DNA from 3 places in the Nocardia thraciensis genome. Region 3 is predicted to be linked to each of the others. Evidence: riboswitches for the same ligand, from Rfam matches in the RefSeq annotation. Region 3 holds a riboswitch; each other region holds the start of a gene.
The links. Region 3 has a riboswitch for cobalamin ahead of metE (5-methyltetrahydropteroyltriglutamate--homocysteine S-methyltransferase). Riboswitches for the same ligand answer to the same signal wherever they lie in the genome.

Region 1: another riboswitch for cobalamin. It lies ahead of ACYVLQ_RS22870 (CbtB domain-containing protein); the one in region 3 lies ahead of metE (5-methyltetrahydropteroyltriglutamate--homocysteine S-methyltransferase).
Region 2: another riboswitch for cobalamin. It lies ahead of cobN (cobaltochelatase subunit CobN); the one in region 3 lies ahead of metE (5-methyltetrahydropteroyltriglutamate--homocysteine S-methyltransferase).

What each region holds. Positions count from the first base shown of each region.
Region 1 covers NZ_BAAGSM010000033.1:366,851-372,304, reverse strand. Annotated here, with positions in the region: gene ACYVLQ_RS22890 (ABC transporter permease subunit) at 1-641, shown strand, start outside; gene ACYVLQ_RS22885 (hypothetical protein) at 690-905, opposite strand; gene ACYVLQ_RS22880 (OsmC family peroxiredoxin) at 932-1,375, shown strand; gene ACYVLQ_RS22875 (CbtA family protein) at 1,479-2,213, opposite strand; gene ACYVLQ_RS22870 (CbtB domain-containing protein) at 2,204-2,398, opposite strand; cobalamin riboswitch at 2,437-2,580, opposite strand; gene ACYVLQ_RS22865 (discoidin domain-containing protein) at 2,574-5,288, shown strand; gene ACYVLQ_RS22860 (antibiotic biosynthesis monooxygenase family protein) at 5,299-5,454, opposite strand, start outside.
Region 2 covers NZ_BAAGSM010000017.1:245,005-250,458, forward strand. Annotated here, with positions in the region: gene ddaH (dimethylargininase) at 1-520, shown strand, start outside; gene cobG (precorrin-3B synthase) at 632-1,831, opposite strand; gene ACYVLQ_RS08990 (hypothetical protein) at 1,900-2,163, opposite strand; gene ACYVLQ_RS08995 (hypothetical protein) at 2,168-2,485, opposite strand; gene ACYVLQ_RS09000 (hypothetical protein) at 2,490-2,738, opposite strand; adenosylcobalamin-variant (AdoCbl-variant) riboswitch at 2,939-3,014, shown strand; gene cobN (cobaltochelatase subunit CobN) at 3,057-5,454, shown strand, end outside.
Region 3 covers NZ_BAAGSM010000026.1:200,657-206,110, forward strand. Annotated here, with positions in the region: gene metE (5-methyltetrahydropteroyltriglutamate--homocysteine S-methyltransferase) at 1-1,773, opposite strand, end outside; cobalamin riboswitch at 1,890-2,089, opposite strand; gene ACYVLQ_RS17170 (pyruvate carboxylase) at 2,351-5,454, shown strand, end outside.

The sequences.
Region 1 (5,454 bases), on a different contig from region 3:
TGCCGGAGGTGTTCACGCAGGGGATGGCGATGTTCGGCGGTGCGCTGATGCTGGTGCTCGGCGCGATGGTGACCGGCAGCGGATACGGTTGGGGCAGTTGGAAAACCGTCCTCACCCAGGGCCCCGGGCGGGTGAGCGTGCTGACGGGCACCGTGCTGGCGCTGTCCGCGGTGGTGGTCGGGCTGGTCTGTGCGGCGTTCGTGATCGACACCGGGGTGGCCGCGGTGATCGGCTCCGCGCAGCACGGTTCGCTGGCGCTGCCGTCAGCGGGCCGGGCGCTGCTCGGAATAGTCACGGGCACGCTCATTCTCGGGATGTGGACACTGGCCGGTGCGCTGGTCGGCGCCATCGCCCGGGGCCCCGCACTGGCCGTCGGCCTCGGGCTGGTGTGGGTGCTGGTGGTCGAGAACCTGCTGCGTGGCGTCGGCGCGATCTTCTCGCCGATCCAGGCTGTGACGGACTACCTTCCAGGCACGGCGGCCGGATCACTGGCCGGTGCTATGCGCACGGTCGGGGGCGCGGCGACCCCCGGGGTACTGGACGTGCTTTCCCGCCCGGTGTCGTTCGCGGTGCTCGGCGTGTACATCGCGGTATTCGTCACCGCCACCGTGTGGTCGGTCAAGCGCCGCGACATGGTTTGAACGACAACACAATACGTAGTACGGGCCCGCGGGGTGCCGGAGTTGCGGTCAGCCGAGCACCCCGTAGGCCACCTGCCTCGAGGCCCTCGCGATCTGGTCGGGGGTCAGCTTGCGGGAGCGCTGACCGCGATAGACCTCGGAGGCGAGTGGGGCGAGCAGGATGTTGGCGTAGCAGGCCGCCGGTGCGGCTCCGGGGCCGAGCGGGGGCGGGCCGCCGAGCGTACGGGCGAGCGGCCGAGCGGGTAGGTTCGGTCGGGACGGCAATCCATTCCGACTGTGAAAGGACAGTGATGCCAACACGTACCGCGCGCACCGCTTGGACCGGGGGCCTGCAGGACGGCTCTGGCCAGGTCGAGCTGGCGAGCTCCGGCGTCGGCAAGTTCGACGTGTCGTTCCCGAAGCGGACCGCCGACACGGCCGAGGGCACCACCAGCCCGGAGGAACTGATCGCCGCCGCGCATTCGTCGTGCTACGCCATGGCGCTGTCGGGCCAGATCGGCAACGCCGGCGGCACGGTGCGGAGCCTGGACGTCAACGCCGATGTCACGCTGGGTCCGGATCCGGCGGGCGGCTTCCACATCAGCACCATCAAGCTGACCGTGCGCGGCAAGGTCGACGGGCTGGACGCCGCGGGCTTCCAGGCCGCCGCCGAGGGCGCGAAGACCGGCTGCCCGATCAGCAAGGCGCTGGCGGGCGTCGGCACCATCGAACTGGATGCCGCGCTGGAGTCCTGAACGCGTGAGGACATGACGAGGGGCGGTGTGAACGCACCGCCCCTCGTTGTGTTCGCCTACGTGCATGTCCGCCGTTGCCGTGTGCGGCCGCGGACCACGTACGTCAGGCGGCGACCGCGGCCTGCCTGCGATCGGCGAACTCCGTGAGGGTCGCGAATGCCAGCCCCAGCACGGCCCACAGCGTGGCCGAGACCGCCAGCGACGACACCCGGAACTGCCACAGCAGAGTCGCCGGGAAGTTGTCCTTCACTTCGTTCACCCCGGGCAGCGCGATATAACCGACCGCCGTCACGATCACGAACGCCGCCACCGCACCGCCGAACCTGACCGTGCTCAGTTGCGCGGCGAGCAGGCGGTGCGCGAACACCGCGCTGCCGACCGCCGCGAACCCGAGCAGGACCGCCGCCACCCACAGCAGGGTGCGCTCGTTGATCGTGTCCGGCTCGCCCACCGCCGGGGGATTGGCCGGGTACTTGAAGAACGGCACCGCGGTGATCGCGAGCCAGCCGCACAATCCCAGTGCCACAGCCAGTTTCGGCCCCGGCAGGCTGGTGTGGCGGCGCGCGAAGTGGGCCGCGGCGGCGAAGATCGCGCCCAGCGCCAGCCCGGACAGCCCGAGTGCGAGGAATTCGCCGAACTTCTGCCCACCGCGGCTGACCAGTGGTTCTTCGGACTCCTCGTGGGAATGCCCGCCTGCCGCGGCCTCCTCGATGGCGATGGCCGACTCGACCCTCGGCTCGCCTATGACGAACCCGACGGTGCCCGCCAGCAGTCCGGCGATGAGTCCGGCCAGCAGGCCGCGTAGGAGCAGGGTCTTCAGCGAACCGGTCAGTGGCACGGCACGCCCAGCAGGTGTCGCCCGTCGTGCATCAGCTCGTGCAGGTACATCCCGCTCCGGGAGACCGCGCCCTGATCGAAGCCGACCAGGTACAGCGTGAGCAGTGCCAACAGGACGACGCCTACCGCAACGAGCACGGTGGCGAGCGAATCGGTTGCGCGGCCGGGGGTGTGCGCAATGGCCATGGTGGTCCTCCTTCGGGGATGGTCGCGTCCCCGCGAGCGAGTCTGGCAACGACGGTGCCGATGTCTGGCTAACCGGCCGAGGGGCCGGATTACAGTGGCGCGACCGCCCCGGAATCGCACCGGGTTACCGCGTCACCGTCGCTGTGGTCACCTGAACTGTGACACCCTGAGTTCTGTGGCGTCAACTGCGGGATCGTCATTCGGCCGCCGCCCCCGGCTGCTGATCGGAATCGTCGCGGCGACAGTGACCGTGCTGGTCGTCGCCGCGATCGTGGTCGCGGTCCGTGCGCGGTCCGGGGACTCGTCGCTGTCGTACCCCTGCCCCGGGGACCCGGCTTCCGCCGAACCGGGGTGGGCGCCGTCCTCGGCGTCGTTCGCCGCGGGTTTCGAGGCGCATCCGTTCGTCGGCAACGGTTATCTCGGCCTGCGGGTGCCGCCCGCCGGAACCGGTTACGTCGAGACCGGTGAGCGCACCGGCTGGCCGCTGTACACCCCGCGCTACGACGGTGCGTTCGTGGCCGGGCTGTACGGGCGCGAACCGGCGCTGGCCGACGGGCTGACGGTGGCCGCGGCGCTGCCGAACTGGTCGACGTTGCGGGTCGGGGTCGGCGGTGAAACCTTCTCTCCGGCAACGTCACCCGCGCAGGTGTCGAACTTCCGGCAGACCCAGTTCCTGCGCTGCGGCATGGTGCGGACCGAACTGACCTGGACCACGCGCGACGGCCGCGCCACCGATCTGGCCTACGACATATTCGCCGATCGCACCGATCAGCACGCCGCCGCCGTACATCTCACCGTCACGCCGCACTGGGACGGGCAGGTGACCGTCACCGACCTGCTCGATTTCGCCGGTGCCCGCCGCATCGATCGGACCGGGTTCTCGTCACCGGCTCCAGGCACCCTCAATGCCGAATTCCGTACTAGGACAACGAATGTGGTCGGCAATGTGGCCTCGGTGCTGGCCGCCGACGGTACGGTGCGACCGCAGGAATCCGGCCAGCAGGCGACATCGGAGGTCGTGTCGGGAAGGCCCCTCGAGGTCACGAAGTTCGTCGGCGTCGACACCGGGCTCACCGCCGCCGATCCCGGCCGGTCCGCGACGGACGCCGCGCGCGGGGCCGCCGAGCGAGGGTGGCCGAATCTGCTTGCCGCACAGGCGCGGGCGTGGCGCGAGCTGTGGGCATCCGATATCGAGGTGCCCGGCCGCCCGGACGTGCAGCGCTGGACGCGCGGCGCGCTGTACTCGCTGTATTCGGCGACGAATCCGCGGCAGGACAACAGCGTGTCGCCGACCGGTCTGAGCAGCGACAACTACGCCGGTCTGGTCTTCTGGGACGCCGATATCTGGATGTACCCGGGGCTGCTGCAACTACAGCCGGAGCTGGCGCGGTCGGTGGTCGAATACCGCTACAAGACCCTGCCGGGCGCCCGCGAGAATGCCCGGCGCCTGGGCTATCCCGGCGCGTTCTATCCGTGGACGAGTGCGAGCACCGGCGATCTGTGGAGCGAATGCCACAGCTGGTCGCCGCCGCACTGCGTGACCCAGATCCACCTGCAGGGTGATGTGTCGCTGGCCGCGTGGCAGTACTACCTGGCAACCAAGGACGTCGGCTACCTGCGCGACCGCATCTGGCCGATCATGTCGAGCCTCGCCGAATTCTGGGCCGCGCGTGCGACGCCGAACCCGGACGACAGCTTCTCGGTCCGCGATGTCGCCGGGCCGGACGAGTACAGCAACGGCGTCGACGACGGTGTGTACACCAACGGCGTCGCGGCCGTGGCGCTTCGGAACGCGGTCACGGCCGCGCGTATCATCGGCGCGCCCGCGCCGCCGGAGTGGACGGCGCTCGCCGATCGGCTGCGCATGCCGTTCGATGCCCGTGACGGCATATTCCTGCAGTACGAGGGATATCGCGGATCGGAGATCAAGCAGGCCGATACGGTACTGCTGCAGTATCCGCTGGAGTGGCCGATGCCGCCGCAGGTAGCCGCGAAGACGCTGGACTACTACGCGGAGCGCACCGATCCGGACGGACCCGCCATGACCGACTCGGTGCATCAGATCGATGCCGCCGCCAACGGTGAGGCGGGCTGTTCGGTGGGCACCTATCTCGACCGCTCGGCCCGTCCCTTCGCCCGCGAGCCCTTCGGGCAGTTCGCCGAGGCGCGCGGCGAGAAGGCGGGCGCCACGGATCCGCACGCCGGCGCCCCCGCATTCTATTTCACAACGCTCGCAGGCGGTTTCGTGCAGGAGTTCACCAACGGCCTGGTGGGACTGCGTCTTCGCGAGGATCGGGTGCGACTGGACCCGCTGCTCCCGCCGCAGCTTGTCGACGGCGTGACGGTGCGCGGATTGGATTGGCAGGGAAGGGTTTTCGACGTTGCCGTCGGTCCCCGGCATACTACGGTCACGCTCCGGTCGGGGGAGCCGCTGCCGGTGGAGACGGCCGCGGGCATACGCCGGGTCGAGTCGGGGAGTTCGCTGGAGTTGCCGACCCGCCGCCCCGATCTGGACCCCACTGCCGACGCGGCGCAGTGCAAGACCGCCATGGCCTCGAGCGAACAGCCCGGCGACTATGCCGAGGCGGCCGTCGACGGCGATGCCGCCACCAGCTGGCTGCCCGCCGCCGACCGGGCGGAGCTGACCGTCGACCTGGGCGCGGTGGGCGCCGTCACGCGGGTGCTGCCGCAGTGGAACGGCCCCGCCCCCGCGTCGTCCGAGATCGCGATCTCCCGCGACAACCGCACCTGGACAACCGTGCCGCGCGACGAGAACGGCGTGCTGGCGACCCCCGCCTACGCCCGCTACGTCCAGATCCGCCTCACCGGCGTCGACATCGCCGCGGACGCGGGCATCCGCGAACTCGACGTCACCACCGCACCCGGGTAGCGGCCCGGCGTCATTCGGTGGAAGATTTCCCGGGGATGTCGAGGACGACCTCGAATTCCAGCAGCGATGCTCCGGACGACACCGGCTTGCGCGTCTGGCCCGCATGCGCCTGCCTGGCCGGGCCGTCCCGCCACGCGGCGAACGACTCCTCCGAATCCCACTGCGT
Region 2 (5,454 bases), on a different contig from region 3:
GGGCCTGTCCCGCGTCGCGGCGGCGACCGAAATCAACGAGGGCGAGGGCGATTTCGCGGTGGTCGGCGACCGCGTGCTGGCCGGGACCGGGTTTCGGAGTTCTCGGGCGGCGCACCGGGAGGTGGAGGCGTTCTTCGGGCTGCCGGTGGTGTCGCTGCGACTGGTCGATCCGCATTTCTATCACCTCGACACCGCCCTCATGGTGCTCGACGGCACCGTCGCCTACTACCCGAATGCCTTCGACGCGGCGAGCGCGCGGGTGCTGGCGCGGCTGTATCCGGACGCGGTCGTCGCCACCGCGGCCGACGCGCGGGTGCTCGGTCTCAACGGTGTGTGCGACGGTCACCGCGTATTCCTCAGCGACCGTGCCACGGCGTTGGCCGACCAACTGCGCGCTCGCGGTTACGAACCGATCGGCATCGACCTGTCGGAATTGCTGAAGGCCGGTGGCAGCGTCAAATGCTGCACCCTGGAATGGCATGCCGAGCGAGCTGCGCGCGACGAGGCGGCAGCGGGTTGAGCCCTCCCCACCGAGGGTGGCCACGATCCATGGTGTAGCACAGACGGGAAACCCTTCAGGGGCGACGGCGAGACGCAGAGGACAGCTTCGGTGGGCCGACCGCGCGGGTGGTCAGCGGATGTCGGGGTGTGGTGGGGTGATGCGGTAGCCGTCCGGTTCGGCGATCACATCGGTGCGGGCGCCGCGGGGGCGGCCGCAGCGGCGGTCGCAGCCGGACCAGTGCTGGCGGCCGGAGACCTCGAGGTCGGCGGCCTCGAGGCCGCCGCGCGTGCCGGTGGCGGGAGGGCCCGCGGTCGTGATACGGCCCGTGGTCACCGCCGCAGCGGCGTCGGCGCGAACGTCGGTGCGGGACTTGGCGCATCCGGGTTTTCCGGCGCACGCGGTGACCAGCAGCCACGGCGAGTGCGCGTCGAAGATCAGGCCCATCGGGGCGAGTACGCGCACCACCTGCTCGGCGGGCGACTCTTCCAGATCGGCGATCACCAGGCTGCGCCAGGGTGTCACCAGGATCGGATGTTCCACGGCGGCAACGAATTCGGCGGTACGCGCCGGGAGGCTGCCCAGCGGGACGCCCGCGCCCAGCGCCACCCGGTCGTCGGACTGGGTGAGCCAGCCGATCGGAATGTCGTGGCCCGCACCGAATTCCAGTGGCTCCGCGGCGGCGGCGAGGTCGAGCCGCGCGGCGACCCGGGCGGGCCCGTCCTCGATCTCGTGCAGACGCCACTGCTCGCCGCGCAACTCCTGGAACGCGCGTGCCGCCGCGAGCAGCACGTCGAGAACCTCCGTGCCCGGCAACCGGATACCGGTATCGCGGCCGCCCAGCACCAGGGTGTAGTCGTCGCCGCCGACCGCGTGGACGCCGATATCGCCGCCGAGGCCGCTCACATCATCGCGCCCGTCGTCGAGGGTGAACAACACCCGCCCCGGCAGCTCCGCCAGCGTCGGCGTCGCCCGCAGTCGCTCATCCAGTCCCTGGACCAGCGCGTGCACATCGGTCCAGCCACCCACCCGGCCCGACAGCGGCGAGGCGACGATATTGCGCACCCGCTCGTGCGTGGGACTGGGCAGCAGCCCGACGGCATCGAGCCGGGCCGCCAGCGCGTCGGCGTCGTGCATCTGCCGCAGCTGCACGTTGCCGCGCGAGGTGAGTTCGATATCGCCGTTGCCGAGTTCGCGCGCCGCCTCGGCGAGGGAGCGCAACTGGTCGGGCCGCAGCATACCGCCGGGCAGTCGAATCCGCGCCAGCGGACCGTCGGCGGCCTGGTGCAGCCGCAGGACGCCGGGGCAGGAATCGGGCGCGGAGCGAGTCATGATGCCTTCAGCCTACGATTCGCCCCGCGAGTCGGCGCCGCCGCGGCGGACCAGACGTCGGGCCGGACTCAGAGCAGGTGGGGCGGCTTGTGCCCCTCGACGTGGTCGCGGTGCACGGTGGTGCCCGCGATTCCGATGCCCAGGCCGACGGCGATCAGGAATACCACGCCCCACAGGATCGCCCAGCCGTCCTCGGCGCGCCCGGCCGAGGTGAGTCCGACCCCGAGCGCGGCGAAGGCCAGCATCAGGCAGAAATACCCGGTCCAGGCCGCGATCCGGTTTCGCTTGACCCATCTCGGCGCGGGTCCGGTGTGGTGCGGTGCGCTCGACATGGGCTCAGCCCTCCGATCCGGTCGTCCGCGCGGGGGAACCCTGGCGGTGGGCGAAGGTGGGGGTCTCCTCCCAGCAATCGTTGAGCAGACTCGGCGCCGCATGTCGGTCGGCACGGTCGCGGCGCACCGTCGTGCCGTACAGGGTGAGCCCGATAATCACCGTCGCAGCGCAGACTTCGCCGGACAGCATCGCCCAGCCCTGGTGGCCGCTGCCCGCGGCGGTCAACGCCATGGCGAGCGTCGCGAAGGTGACCAGCACGCCGAAGTAGCTCAACCAGGCGACTAAGCGATTGCGTCGAACCCAGCTCGGGGTTACCGGCATACGATCAGCGTCCTCTCTCGTCGGCCTCGCCGCGGGTATGGCCCTTCCACGGCGGGATCGGAACGTAGCTGTCGTCCAACAGATGTGGCCGTTCGTGGTGGTCGGCGTGATCGCGGCGGTTGGTCGTCTGGAAGACGAGCAGACCGAAGATCGCGACCGCCGCGCACACGCCCGCGGCAATCAGCAACAGATCGCCGCGATTTCCGGCAGCTGCCGCCAGCGCCATAGCCAGCAACGCAACGGCAACCATCATGCAAACAATTCCTGACCAGGCGGCGAAGCGATTCCGCCTGGCCCATCCCGGGGAGTTCGGCATATTTCGAGCGTACGCCGCTGTGCCGGACGGGAAAATGCTGAAACAGCAGGTCGTTGCGAGTTCGATGCATAGTTCCCGGCGGCGGGCACCGGGGCCGGGGCTCCGGCGGCGGACGACCGGCGCGGTAGCATCCGGGGGCTCGCGCAGCACGAGGAAACCGGTGCAATTCCGGTGCGGTCGCGCCACTGTGACAGTCAGACCCTCCTGGCGAGCGCCAACTCCCTGATGGGCGCGTCACCCGAGGAAGGCCGAACCGTGATTCTGCTGCTGTCCACCTCCGATACCGACCTGCTGTCCGCCCGCGCCAGCGGCGCCGACTACCGGCTGGCCAACCCCGCCCGGCTGCTGCCCGACGATCTGCCGGGCGTGCTCGAGGGCGCCGACCTGGTGGTGGTGCGCATCCTCGGCGGCCGCCGCGCGTGGGAGGAAGGACTCGACGCGCTGCGCGGCAGCGGAATTCCGGTGGTGGCCCTCGGCGGCGAGATGGCGCCCGACGCCGAGCTGATGGAATGCTCCACGGTGCCCGGCGGCGTCGCGGCGGACGCGCACAACTACCTGGCGGCGGGCGGGCCGGCCAATCTGCGCCAGCTGCACAACTTCCTGTCCGACACCGTTCTGCTCACCGGGCACGGCTTCGAGCCGCCCGTGCACCTGCCCGACTGGGGCGAGCTGGAGCGGGACGCGCGCGACGTGGACGGCCCACGTGTGGCCGTGCTGTACTACCGGGCCCAGCATCTGGCCGGGAACACCGCCTACGTCGACGCGCTGTGCACCGCGATCGAGGAGGCGGGCGGGCGGCCGCTGCCGCTCTACTGCGCCTCGCTGCGTACTGCGGAGCCGGAACTGATCGAAACCCTGCGCGGCGCCGACGCGCTCGTGGTCACCGTGCTCGCGGCCGGTGGCACCAAACCGGCGACGGCGTCGGCTGGCGGCGACGACGAGGCCTGGGACATCGGGGCGCTGGCCGAGCTGGATGTGCCGATCCTGCAGGGCCTGTGCCTGACCAGCGGCCGGGCGCAGTGGGAGGCCAACGACGACGGGCTGTCGCCGCTGGACGTTGCCACCCAGGTCGCGGTGCCGGAATTCGACGGCCGCATCATCACGGTGCCGTTCTCGTTCAAGGAGTTCGACGCCGAGGGTCTGTCGGCCTACGTGCCGGACCCGGAGCGCGCGGCGCGGGTGGCGGGACTCGCGGTGCGGCACGCGCGGCTGCGGCACCTGCCGACGGGGCGGCGGCGCATCGCGCTGATGCTGTCCGCGTATCCCACCAAGCACGCCCGCATCGGCAATGCCGTGGGCCTGGACACCCCCGCCAGCGCCATCCGGTTGCTCACCGAGATGCGTTCGGCCGGTTACGATCTCGGTGCGCCGGGGGAGATCCCCGGACTGGACGAGCGGGACGGTGACGCGCTGATCCACGCGCTCATCGCCGCCGGTGGCCAGGATCCGGACTGGCTGACCGCGGAACAGCTGGAGGGCAACCCGATTCGCATCGGCGCGGCCCGCTACACGGAATGGTTCGAGACCCTGCCCGAGGAGCTGCGCACGGCGGTGGTCGCGGCGTGGGGTCCGCCGCCCGGGGGACTGTATGTCGACCGCTCCGCCGACCCGGCCGGTGAGATCGTCATCGCCGCACTGCGTTTCGGCAATGTGGTACTGATGGTGCAGCCGCCGCGCGGCTTCGGCGAGAACCCGGTGGCCATCTACCACGACCCGGATCTGCCGCCGAGCCACCACTATCTGGCGGCCTACCGGTGGATCTCGGCCCCCGACGGTTTCGCGGCCGACGCCATGGTGCACCTGGGCAAGCACGGCAACCTGGAGTGGCTGCCCGGCAAGACCCTCGGCATGTCGGCCGCCTGCGCCACCGACGCGGCGCTGGGCGACCTGCCGCTGATCTACCCGTTCCTGGTCAACGACCCGGGCGAGGGCACGCAGGCCAAGCGGCGCGCGCACGCGACCCTGGTCGACCATCTGATCCCGCCGATGGCGCGCGCCGAGACCTACGGCGACATCTCGCGTCTGGAGCAGCTGCTCGACGAGCACGCCAACATCTCGGCGCTCGACCCGGCGAAGCTGCCCGCGATCCGGCAGCAGATCTGGACGTTGATGCGGGCCGCCAAAATGGACCACGACCTGGGTCTCGAGGAGCGCCCGGACGAGGACGTCTTCGACGACATGCTGCTGCACGTCGACGGCTGGCTGTGCGAGATCAAGGATGTGCAGATCCGCGACGGCCTGCATGTCCTGGGACAGGCGCCGGTGGGGGAGGGCGAGCTGGATCTGGTGCTGGCCATGCTGCGCGCCCGGCAGCTGTGGGGTGGCGAGCACGCCGTCCCGGGGTTGCGAGAGGCACTGGGGCTCAGCGAATCCGGGGACGAATCGCGGGAGCGGGTGGACGCGGTGGAGACGCGCGCCCGGACGCTGCTGGCCGCGCTGCAGGCCGCGGACTGGACGGTCGATGCCGTCGACGGTGTGATCGATCGATACGTGACGGCGGGCGGCGCTCCGGCACTCAACGGGACGGGGTTGCCCGCGCGCGGCGACGGCGGTGAACCGGAACCCCGAGCGAGCGAGGGCAGCGCACCGGGTGCCGGCGCCATCGTGCTCCCGGCCGATCGGATCGATACGCTGCGCGCCGTATTGCGTTTCG
Region 3 (5,454 bases):
CAGGTCCACCGTCTCGTCGCGGATCGCGAGCGCGACCTGCCGGGCCGTTTCCGCCAGCGGCTGGTCGTCGCGCACGAACGACCAGGCCAGGATCGTCACCGGGCCGGTGAGCATGCCCTTGACCGGCTTGCTGGTGAGCGACTGCGCGTACCCGATCCACTCGACGGTCATGGGCGCGCGCCGCACCACGTCCCCGTACAGGATCGGCGGCCGCACGCAGCGGGTGCCGTAGGACTGCACCCAGCCGTTGCCGGTGGCGAAGAAGCCGTCGAGCTGCTCGGCGAAGTACTGCACCATATCGTTGCGCTCGGGCTCGCCGTGCACCAGTACATCGAGACCCAGCTTCTCCTGCAGCGCAACGACATCGGCGATCTCGGCGCGCATCCGCTCGTGGTACTGCGCGCCGGTGATCTCGCCCTTGCGCAGTTCGGCTCGCGCCTTGCGGATCGCGGTCGTCTGCGGGTACGAGCCGATCGTGGTGGTGGGCAGCAGCGGCAGTCCCAGCCGTTCCCGTTGCAGCGCACGGCGTTCCGTCGCGGGGGCGCGGCGGGTGGCGTCCGCGCCGAGCGCGGACAGACGGGCGCGCACGGCATCGTTGCGCAGGCGCGGATCGGCGGCACGGCTCGCCCGCGCCGCCCGCGCCGCGGACAGTTCGTCGGCGATGGTGCCGGTGCCCTCGCCCAGGGCGGTGGCGAGCAGCCGTACCTCGCCGACCTTCTCCGCGCCGAATGCCAGCCACGACCGCAGCGCCGGATCCAGCTCCGTCTCGTCGTCCAGCGAATACGGCACGTGCAGAAGCGAACTGGAGCTCGACACCGCCAGCGCGCCGGTACTGCCCAGCAACGTGCCCAGCGAGGCCAAGGCCCCGTCGAGGTCGGTCCGCCAGATATTGCGCCCGTCGACGACACCGGCCACCACCAGCTTGTCCGCCAGGGCCGGTACCGCGGCCACGTCGTCGACCGTTGTGCCGGAGGCGAAATCGAGCGCGACACCCTCGATTCCCATGTCCGCCAAGGCGGGCAGCGCCGCACCCGGGCGGCCGAAGTAGGTCGCCACCAGGATCGCCGGTCGCTGCCGCAGTCCGGACAGCTCCGCGTAGGTGCGCCGCATCAGCGACAGCTCGGCATCGGTGAGGTCGGTGACCAGCACCGGCTCGTCGATCTGCACCCAGTCGGCGCCCTCGGCGGCCAGCAGGCCGAGCAGTTCGCGGTAGTGGGGGAGCAGATCGTTCAGCCGATCCACCGGCGAGATGCCGTCGAGGCCCTTGGACAGCTTCAGGAAGGTCAGTGGCCCGATGACGACCGGACGTGCGGGTACGCCCAGTTCACGAGCCTCGCGGAACTCACCGAGGAGCTTGTCCGGACGCAGCGCGAAGGAGGTGCCCGGGCCGATCTCGGGGACCAGGTAGTGGTAGTTGGTATCGAACCACTTGGTCATCTCCAGCGGCTCGACGTCCTCGGTGCCCCGGGCCGCGGCGAAGTAGCGTTCCACCGGGTCGGTGATTCCGGCGACCCGCAGGGGCAGCGCGCCGAACATCTCCGCGGTGTCGAGCATCTGATCGTAATAGGAAAAGGTCCCAACGGGAACCGAATCCAGTCCGGCCGCCGTCAGCGCGGCCAGCTGCGTGCGCCGCAGCTCGCGCCCGACGGCGTGCAGGTCGGCGGCGTCGATGCGCCCGGCCCAGTAACTCTCGGTCGCGCGTTTGAGCTCGCGCCGCGGCCCGATCCGCGGAATGCCGAGAACCGTTGCGGTGAAAGGGGTGTGATCAGTCACGGTCTCTCCAGTGCTGGAAGCCACAGGTCACCGCCATACAGAGCAGACGGAGCCCGAGATGCCTGTGCACTGGTGTCCGCCCGCCCGATTCCACGAGGCGGTGGCCGCCGGATACGGCGTACCCGGCACAACTGGCAGGTCTTCGGACTCGCAGGCATCTCCCCGTCGGGGGTGTCCCTACTGGCCGTCGCTTCCCAGGTGCGCGCACCCAGTGCTGGTGACGGCGGTCGTTCCTGCATACCGCTGCGGGACAGTCCCGGATTCCCACCGGGTTCCCTCTGGCCGATCCCTCCGGACCGGTTTCGACGCTGCCGCCCTGGCGCTCGGGGCTCCAACTCGCCAGGCGCAGCGAACCAGCTGCGTAGTAGAGGATAAGGCACGGGGCAAAGCGGTTATTCCGGGTATGAGCCCGCCGCTGTCATTCCACCCCGCATCGCTTTTGGCCGGAAACCACGCGTACTGGCTCGGTTACCGGCAGGTCACACAGATTTGCAGATCGGCAAGGTTCGGTTGTGAGGTTGGCTGCGAAGGCGTATTCGATGTCCGGACTCGCCGACGAGCCAGGTACCTTAAGCCAATGTTCTCCAAAGTGCTGGTCGCCAACCGCGGGGAAATCGCCATTCGAGCGTTCCGCGCCGCTTACGAACTCGGGATCGGCACCGTCGCGGTATTTCCCTACGAGGACCGCAATTCGGTGCACCGGCTGAAGGCGGACGAGTCGTACCAGATCGGGGTGCCCGGCCACCCTGTGCGGGCCTACCTGTCGATCGAGGAGATCATCAAGGCGGCCAAGACCGCCGGCGCCGACGCCGTCTACCCCGGTTACGGATTTCTGTCGGAGAACCCGGACCTGGCCGCGGCGTGCGCGCGGGAGGGCATCACCTTCATCGGCCCCTCGGCCGAGGTGCTGGAACTGACCGGTAACAAGGCCCGCGCGATCGCCGCCGCGGAGGCCGCGGGGCTGCCGGTGCTCGCCTCCACCGCGCCGTCGGCCGACGTGGAGGAGCTGCTGTCGGCCGCGGATTCCCTGCGGTTCCCGGTATTCGTCAAGGCCGTCGCCGGTGGCGGCGGCCGCGGTATGCGCCGGGTCGCCGACCGGGCGCAGCTGCGCGAGTCCGTGGAGGCGGCTATGCGGGAGGCCGAATCGGCCTTCGGCGACCAGACGGTATTCCTCGAACAGGCGGTGATCAATCCCCGCCATATCGAGGTCCAGATCCTCGCCGACGGGCGGGGCAATGTCATCCACCTGTTCGAGCGGGACTGTTCGCTGCAGCGGCGGCATCAGAAGGTGATCGAGCTGGCCCCCGCGCCGAACCTGGATCCCGCACTGCGCGAACGCATCTGCGCCGATGCCGTGGCCTTCGCGCGGCAGATCGGCTACAGCTGCGCGGGCACCGTGGAGTTCCTGCTCGACGAGCGCGGCAATCACGTGTTCATCGAGATGAACCCCCGTATCCAGGTCGAGCACACCGTCACCGAAGAGATCACCGACGTCGATCTGGTGGCGTCGCAGTTGCGGATCGCCGCCGGGGAAACCCTGGACGACCTGGGGTTGAGCCAGGACTCGATCGGTATCCGCGGCGCCGCGCTGCAGTGCCGGATCACCACCGAGGATCCCGCCAACGGCTTCCGGCCGGACACCGGCCGCATCACCGCCTACCGCAGTCCGGGCGGCGGCGGCATTCGCCTCGACGGCGGCGCCAACCTGGGCGCCGAGGTCGGCGCGCATTTCGATTCGATGCTGGTGAAGCTCACCTGCCGCGGCCGCGACTTCACCCAGGCGGTGGCCCGGGCCCGGCGGGCGGTCGCCGAATTCCGGATTCGCGGTGTGGCGACCAACATTCCGTTCCTGCAGGCGGTGCTCGACGATCCCGACTTCCGGGCCGGGCGGGTGACCACTTCCTTCATCGACGAGCGGCCCTACCTGCTGACCCAGCGCGGGTCCGCGGACCGCGGCACCAAGATCCTGACCTATTTGGCCGACATCACCGTCAACAAGCCGCACGGTGAGCGTCCCACCGCGGTGTACCCGCACGACAAGCTGCCTCCGATCGACACCACGGCGCCGCCGCCGGACGGGTCGCGGCAGCGTTTGCTGCGGCTGGGTCCCGAGGGTTTCGCGCAGGCCCTGCGCGAGCAGCGGGGAATCGCGTTGACCGACACCACCTTCCGCGATGCGCACCAGTCGCTGCTGGCGACCCGGGTGCGTACCAACAGCCTGATCCAGGTGGCCGGGCACGTGGCGCGGCTGACACCGGAGCTGCTGTCGGTCGAGTGCTGGGGCGGCGCGACTTACGATGTGGCGCTGCGGTTTCTGTACGAGGACCCGTGGGAGCGGCTGGCGGCGCTGCGGGAGGCGATCCCCAATATCTGCCTGCAGATGCTGCTGCGCGGGCGCAACACCGTCGGGTACACGCCGTACCCGGAAAAGGTCACGCGCGCCTTCGTTTCCGAAGCCACCGCGACCGGGATCGACATCTTCCGGATCTTCGACGCGCTGAACAACGTCGACCAGATGCGCCCGGCCATCGACGCGGTGCGCGAAACCGGCACGGCCCTCGCGGAAGTCGCGATGAGCTACACCGGCGACCTGTCGAACCCGGACGAAAACCTCTACACGCTCGACTATTACCTCAAGCTGGCCGAGCAGATCGTGGACGCCGGCGCGCACGTCATCGGCATCAAGGACATGGCCGGACTGCTGCGCGCGCCCGCCGCGCACACCCTGGTCACCGCGCTGCGCAGCAATTTCGACCTGCCGGTGCACGTGCACACCCACGACACACCGGGTGGTCAGCTGGCGACGTACCTGGCCGCGTGGCAGGCCGGTGCGGATGCCGTCGACGGTGCCAGCGCGCCGATGGCCGGCACGACCAGCCAGCCGCCGCTGTCGGCAATCGTTGCGGCGGCGGCGAATTCGGAGTACGACAGCGGGCTGAACCTGGGCAATGTGTGCGATCTGGAGCCGTACTGGGAGGCCTTGCGAAAGGTGTACGGGCCCTTCGAATCCGGGCTGCCGGGTCCGACCGGCCGCGTCTACACCCACGAGATTCCGGGCGGGCAGCTGTCGAACCTGCGCCAGCAGGCGATCGCGCTCGGCCTCGGCGACCGGTTCGAGGAGGTCGAGGCGAAATACGCTGCGGCGGATCGGCTGCTGGGCAGACTGGTGAAGGTGACGCCGTCGTCCAAGGTGGTGGGCGACCTCGCGCTGTCACTGGTCGGCTCGGGCATCGATGTGGAGGACTTCGCCGCCGATCCGGGCCGTTACGACATCCCCGACTCCGTAATCGGTTTCCTGCGTGGGGAACTCGGCACTCCCGCCGGTGGTTGGCCGGAACCGTTCCGCAGCCGGGCATTGGCCGGGCGCGGGTCCGCCAAGCCCGAGACGGAGCTGACCGCGGCCGACGAGGCCGGACTCGGCGGCAGCTCGGAGGAGCGCCGGGCGACGTTGAACCGCCTGCTGTTCCCGGGCCCGGCGGGCGAATTCCTCGCGCACCGTGAGAAATTCGGCGACATCTCGGGACTGTCGGCCAACCAGTTCTTCTACGGGCTGCGGCACGGCGAGGAGCATCGGGTGCAGTTGGAGAAGGGCGTCACGCTGCTGATCGGCCTGGAGGCCATCTCCGAGCCCGACGAGCGCGGCATGCGCACGGTGATGTGCATCCTCAACGGGCAGCTGCG